Dinoroseobacter shibae DFL 12 = DSM 16493: one gene and its partner. The protein of the gene in region 1 interacts with the protein of each later gene in a pairwise test. Links are inferred from orthologs where the notes say so. Each region holds a gene or a part of one and is shown on either strand. Other genes may lie near its edges. The genes, in order: DSHI_RS00705 and DSHI_RS12575.

Region 1 (3,234 bases):
GCCCTCTATCGCGAGTTCGAACGCATCTTCGAGCGCTACGCGGATGTGGACATCATCGCGCAATCGGTTCTCGGCGTGGAATGGCGCTCGGCCTCCAACGCCCAGCGGCGTGCCTACACGGACGCGTTCAAGACCTATATCTCGCGCAAATACGGACGTCGTTTCCAGGAGTTCGTCGGCGGCCGGATCGAGGTGAACAGTGCACGTCCCGTGCGCAGCTTCTTCGAGGTGAAATCGACCGCGTTCCTGCGGGGCGAGGCCCCGTTCGAAGTGATTTTCCTGGTGTCCGACCGTTCGGGGCGCGACCTGTTCTTCAACATCGTCATCGAAGGCGTGAACCTCGCGATCACGGAGCGGACCGAGATCGGCGCGCTGCTGGACCGCAACGGGGGCAATCTCGACGCGATGATCCAGGCGTTGCGCAATACAACCTGATCCGGTCGGGGTGTTGCCGCGCCCACCGGGACCTGAATGATCTGCCGATCGGACACCAAGCCCGTTCGAACGGGCTTGGACACGCGATTTGGAAATCGCGTCAGAAGCGCTTTGCAAAGCGCTTGATCAAGGCGCTTCGAAGCGCCTTGCCGCGCGCCGCGGCTCAGTTCCGCCCCAGCAACCCACCAAGCACATCGCGCAGCACCCGTTCGGCGGCGTTGCGGATCTGGTCTTCAATCTGCGGCCGCTCTTGCCGGGCGATCTGTGGCGCCGGTTCCACCCGGGGGGGCGGCAGGGTCATGGGCAGGGGTCTTTGCGGGTCGCCCTCGTGGACCCGGCGCATGGTTTCGCGCCAGATCTCCGCCGGCAGCCCGCCGCCGGTCACGCCCGTCAGGGGCGTGTTATCGTCATAGCCCATCCAGATCCCCGCCACGTAATCGGCGGTGAAGCCCACGAACCACGCATCCCGCGCGGCCTGGGTGGTGCCGGTCTTGCCTGCCGCCTGCCGTCCGTCGGGCAGCTTGGCGCGCCCGCCGGTGCCGGTCTCGATCACCTGGAACATCATGAAGGTCAGCTCCTGCGCCGCGCGCTGGCTGACCACCCGTTCGCCGATCCCGCCCGCCTGGCCCATCAGCGGCTCGGAATCCCCCAGAAGCCGCAACTCCGTCAGCCCGTAGGGCGCCACGCTGCTGCCGCCGTTCAGGATCCCGGCATAGGCCGCTGTCATCTCCAGCAACGTGCTCTCCGACGCCCCCAGCGCCAGCGCCGGTCCCGGCGCCATCTCTCGCGCGATGCCGAAATCGCTGGCCACCTTGCGCACATTCTCCCGCCCGACCTGCTCCGACAGGCGCACCGCGGGCGTGTTGAGCGAGTTCTTCAGCGCCTCGGTTAGTGTCACCTCGCCGTAGAAATTGTTGGTGTAATTGCGCGGGCTCCAAGGGCCTGAACCGGGGATATCGATGGTCAGCGGCGCATCGAGGATCATGTCGTTCGGTCTGTAGCCCAGGTCGAGTGCTGCGGCATAGACAAAGGGCTTGAAGGCCGACCCGGTCTGCCGCAGCGCCTGCGTCGCCCGGTTGAACGCGCCGGACACCTGCAGCTTGCGCCCGCCCACCATGGCCCGGACCGCCCCGTCCGCCGACATCACCACGATTGCCGCCTGAGCCTTGGAGCCGGGGCTGACCTTGGTCTCGAACACGTATTTCAGCGCCTCTTCCGCCGCCGCCTGGATATCCTGATCGAAGGTGGTGCGGATGATCACGTCCTCGGTGGTCTCCGAGGTCAGGAAATTCGGCCCTTCCTCCATCACCCAATCGGCGAAGTACCCGCCCGCGCGCCGCTCGGCTGCTTCCGACAGGGTGGCAGGATTGGCCCGGGCCACCGCGGCATCTGTCGCACTCAGGTAGCCCTCCTGCTCCATCAGCCGCAGGATCGTGGCCGCGCGCCTCTGGGACCGCTCCAGGTCGTTGGTCGGCGCAAAGCGCGACGGCGCCACCAAAAGCCCCGCCAGCATCGCCGCCTCCGCCGGATCCACTTCGGCCGCGGACTTGCCGAAATACCGCTGGCTCGCGGCCTCGAACCCGCGCGCGCCAGCGCCCAGATAGGCCCGGTTGAGATAGATCGTCAGGATCTCATCCTTGGTATAGGCCGCCTCAAGCGCCAGCGAATAGGGCACTTCCTTGACCTTGCGCCAGATCCCGCCCCGGCGGCAGTCGGCCTCATACTCCGCCTCGGTCATGCCGCTCTCGGGCTTGTAAGGCGTCCCAAGGCACAGCAGCTTGGCCACCTGCTGCGTGATAGTGGAGCCGCCATGACCCGACAACGGCCCGCGCCCCTCGCGCAGGTTGATCCGTACCGCGCTGGCGATGCCGCGCGGGCTGATGCCGAAATGCTGGTAGAACCGCCGGTCCTCCGTGGCGATGATCGCGTTTTTCAGATGCGGCGACACGGTGTTGGCGTCGATCACACCGCCGAACTGGTCCCCGCGCCAGGCATAGACATCTCCGTCCCGGTCCAGCAGCGTCACGGACCCCCGCACCCGCCCATCGGTCAGCTGCAACGCCGGCGGCAGGGTGGAGTAATGGTAGGCCACCGACCCCGCGAGGATCAGCAACAGTACCGCGATCCCGCGCCAGGTGATGGCGAAGATCAGCCCGAGGATCCAGCCGATCAGCCGCCGGATTGCCCAGAACAGCCGCCCGAACAGGCCCCGCGGCGGGCCGGACCGAGCAGAGCTCCGGCGCTTGGCTGCGGTCTTGCGGCGCGGCTTGGGCTTGGGTTTAGCCGGGGCCTTGGCCGCGGCTGTCCGGGCCTTGGCCGGATGTCCGGCAGACCTCGCATCGGCGCGCAGCACCGGTCTCTTTCGTTTGTCTGAACTCATACGCGATGCCTGTACCTGCTGCGGAGGCCGAACGCCAACCCCGCGGATCGCCCCAAGGACTGGCCCTATGTAACCCCGCCTGACTCGCTTTTGCACTGCCCTGTCGCTTTTTCGCCATGCAGCAAATGCACAAAAAATGTGCAGAAGCCCAAATTCGTGCAAAAAATGTGCGACAACAACCCTGGGTTGTCGGGAAACGGGGCGCCTTCGTTGAATGAACCCGGTTCGCGTTCTGTTGTTCGGCGGTGAACTCTCGCAGGGCACCTGCAAAAGGAAGGGTAACAGACGTGAAACTTATCATCGCAGCAATCAAACCGTTCAAGTTGGAGGAGGTCCGCGAAGCACTCACCTCCATCGGCGTGCGCGGCATGATGGTCACCGAGATCAAAGGCTTCGGCTCACAGTCCGGTCACACGGAA
Region 2 (3,314 bases), 2.5 Mb from region 1 along the record:
AGCGGTTTTTCACCCAGGCCAGTGGCGGCGCCGGGCGTGCCAACCGCTATGCGCCCGAGACCGAAGACACGCCCGCCCGCTTCAGGCTGGAGCCGCGCAAGGCCATCGCGCCCACGGAAGCCGAGGTCGCCGCCAACCCGCGCGCCCGGTCGGCCCGGCTGCGCATCGGGCGGCGCACGGCCGCGCCGGCGATGCCGGCTGATCGCGCGGCCCTTGGCCTGCCGCATCTCTACACCCTGACGGAGACACCATGAGGACGCTGCTTTATACCCTCGCAATCGGCTCGGTGGTCGGTTTGGCCTACTGGGCCTATCAAGAGAATTTCGAGACCCAGCAGGCGCTGAAACGCCTCAGCGCGGTGCAGGCGCAGATCGGCGATACCCGCGAGGCGCTGGCGGTGCAGCGCGCGGAGTGGGCCTATCTGAACCGGCCGGATCGGTTGGCCGACCTGGTGAAGCTCAATTTCGAGGACCTGGAGCTTCTGCCGCTCACGCCCGGGCATTTCGGCCTGGTGGAGCAGGTGGCCTATCCGCGACCGCCCTCGCTGGAGGGGGCGTTGATCGACACCATCGAGGTGAGTGAGCAGAACGTGGGACGGCGGCCATGAGCAACCGTCTGCGCACCCCGCTGCGGCCGCTGGCCCGGATCCTGCATGCTCGCCAGACCGGCGGCAATCCCGACCTGATCGAGCGCGAGAACATCCGGCGTCGTCACGAAGCGCTGCGCGACGACTGGCGGGTGATGGCCGAGCAGCGGCTGCTGCTGGCGGCCTGTGTTTGCCTGCTGGTGTTCGGCCTTGTGGGCGTTCGGATGTGGGCCATCGCCTCGGAGCCCGTGGCCGAGCCCGTGGCCGCCGTGAGCGACGCGCGCATCGATGCCGCGCGGGCCGATATCGTCGACCGGGAGGGCCGCGTGCTGGCCACCAACCTGGTGAGCCATTCGCTCTATGCCCAGCCACCCCTGATGACCGAACCGGAACGCTCCGCGGCGGAGCTGGCGCGGATCTTCCCGGACCTCGACGAGGCGCGGATGCGAGACTGGTTCACCGGCGAGCGCAAGTTCCTCTGGCTCAAGCGCCGAATCTCGCCGGAGCAGATGCAGGCGGTCCATGATATCGGCGATCCGGGGCTGCAGTTCGGGCCACGCGAGATGCGGCTTTACCCCAACGGCGCCCTGGCGGCGCATATCCTGGGTGGTACTGGTTTCGGGCGCGAGGGGGTGCAATCGGCCGAACTGATCGGTGTCGCGGGGGTCGAGAAGGCCTTCAACGCGCGGCTGAGCGATCCCGCCACGGCCTCGACCCCGCTGGCGCTGTCGATCGACCTGACCGTGCAGGCGGTGGTGGAGGATGTGCTGGCCTCGGGCATGCGGCTGATGAATGCCAAGGGGGCCGCGGCGGTTTTGATGGATGTGCATACGGGCGAGATCATCGCCAAGGCGTCCTTGCCGGATTTCGACCCCAACTCCCGCCCCCGGCCCCTGACCCAGGGCGACCAGGGGGACAGCCCGCTCTTCAACCGGGCGGTGCAGGGGGTCTACGAGCTGGGCTCGTCGTTCAAGATCTTCACCACCGCGCAGGCGCTGGAACTGGGCCTGGTGAGCCCCGAAACCATGCTCGACACCACCAGCCCGATGACCTGGGGCCGGTTCCGGATCCGGGATTTCCGCAATTACGGGCCCGAACTGAGCGTGACGGACGTGATCGTCAAAAGCTCCAACGTCGGCACGGCGCGGCTGGCGCTGCAGATCGGCGGGGCGCGGCAGAAGGATTTCCTCGAACAGCTGGGCTTTCTCGCGCCCACCCCGGTGGAAATGATCGAGGCGCCGGGGGCCGTCCCGCTCTGGCCGTCGAACTGGTCCGACATCCACACCATGACCATCAGCTATGGCCACGGCATCTCGACCTCGCCGCTGCACCTGGCGGCAGGCTATGCCTCGCTCCTCAATGGCGGGACGAAGGTGACGCCGACGCTGCTGCGTCAGGACGCGCCGGTGAAGGGGCCGCGCGTGGTGTCGGAGCGGACCTCGCGGATCTCGCGGGAGATGCTGCACGCGGTGGTCGAGCGGGGCACGGCGAGCTTTGGGCGCATCGAGGGCTATGCCATCGGCGGCAAGACCGGCACAGCTGACAAGCCCCGCGCGGCGGGCGGCGGATATTACGACGACAAGGTGATCGCCACCTTTGCTTCGGTCTTTCCCGCGGACGATCCGGAATACGTGCTGGTCGTGACCCTGGACGAGCCGGTGGAGACCTCAGGCGAGGAGCCGCGCCGCACCGCGGGCTGGACCGCCGTGCCGGTCTCGGCCGAGATCACCCGGCGCATCCTGCCGCTTCTGGGATTGCGGCCCACCGTTGAATATCTCGGGGATCCTGAGATAACGCTGGTGAGCGACTGAGCAGGGAGCACGGGGACATGAGCGTAGGCTACGGGCCGAAATCGCTGGCGGAGCTGGGCTTCGCGGAACGCGGGCGCCCGGTGACGGGGCTTGCGCTGGACAGTCGGCAGGTCAAGGAGGGCTACTTGTTCGCCGGCCTGCCCGGCAGCCGGGTGCACGGGGCGGAATTCATCCAGTATGCGTTGCGCATGGGGGCGGGGGCGATCCTGACCGATGCGGAGGGCGCGCGGATCGCGCGCGATGTGCTCGACGGCGCCGAGGTCACCCTGATCGTGGCCGAAGACCCGCGCCAGGCGTTTTCCGCCGCGGCCGCCCTGTGGTACGGCGCGCAGCCCGCGACCATGGTCGGCGTGACGGGGACCAATGGCAAGACGTCCGTGGCGAGCTTCACCCGGCAGCTCTGGCAGGGGCTGGGCCACGCGGCGGCCAATATCGGCACCACGGGGATCGAGGGGGATTTTTCCGCCGATCTCGCCCATACCACGCCCGATCCCCTGACCCTGCATGCGGCGCTGGCCGAGATGGCCGCGCAAGGCATCACCCACGCGGCGATGGAGGCGTCGTCCCACGGACTCGACCAGCGGCGGCTGGATGGCGTGCGGCTGGTGGCGGCGGGGTTCACCAATTTCAGCCAGGATCACCTGGACTATCACGAGACGTTCGAGGCGTATTTTGCCGCCAAGGCGGGTCTGTTTTCGCGGGTGCTGGCCGATCAGGGCATGGCGGTGATCAACCTCGACGACCCGAAAGGCGCGGACATGATGGCGATTGCCCATGGGGCGGGGGCCGAGTTGCTGACCGTGGGCACGCACAAGGACGCCATGCTGCGGCTGACCGCGCAGCGCTTCGATGCCGACGGGCAGGAGATGCGGTTCACATGGAAGGGCGTGGCGCACCAGGCGCGGCTCAACCTCGTG

What was found.
Region 2: the proteins of DSHI_RS00705 (region 1) and DSHI_RS12575 interact in binary tests that used the Escherichia coli proteins (3 or more experiments, as listed by UniProt). The link is inferred for Dinoroseobacter shibae DFL 12 = DSM 16493 from one-to-one orthologs.

What each region holds. Positions count from the first base shown.
Region 1 is NC_009952.1:140,095-143,328, forward strand. Bases 208-3,127 are described here. They hold DSHI_RS00705 (transglycosylase domain-containing protein), read right to left. Parts: upstream 2,816-3,127; coding sequence 599-2,815; downstream 208-598. Other genes in these bases: DSHI_RS00700 (MlaC/ttg2D family ABC transporter substrate-binding protein), read left to right, coding at 208-435; DSHI_RS00710 (P-II family nitrogen regulator), read left to right, coding at 3,103-3,127. Also shown: more of DSHI_RS00700, read left to right, coding at 1-207; more of DSHI_RS00710, read left to right, coding at 3,128-3,234. UniProt on the Escherichia coli protein: Cell wall formation. Synthesis of cross-linked peptidoglycan from the lipid intermediates.
Region 2 is NC_009952.1:2,623,551-2,626,864, reverse strand. Bases 1-3,000 are described here. They hold DSHI_RS12575 (peptidoglycan D,D-transpeptidase FtsI family protein), read left to right. Parts: upstream 1-603; coding sequence 604-2,397; downstream 2,398-3,000. Other genes in these bases: DSHI_RS12570 (UDP-N-acetylmuramoyl-L-alanyl-D-glutamate--2,6-diaminopimelate ligase), read left to right, coding at 2,415-3,000; ftsL (cell division protein FtsL), read left to right, coding at 251-607; rsmH (16S rRNA (cytosine(1402)-N(4))-methyltransferase RsmH), read left to right, coding at 1-254. In the rest of the region: more of DSHI_RS12570, read left to right, coding at 3,001-3,314. UniProt on the Escherichia coli protein: Essential cell division protein that catalyzes cross-linking of the peptidoglycan cell wall at the division septum. Required for localization of FtsN.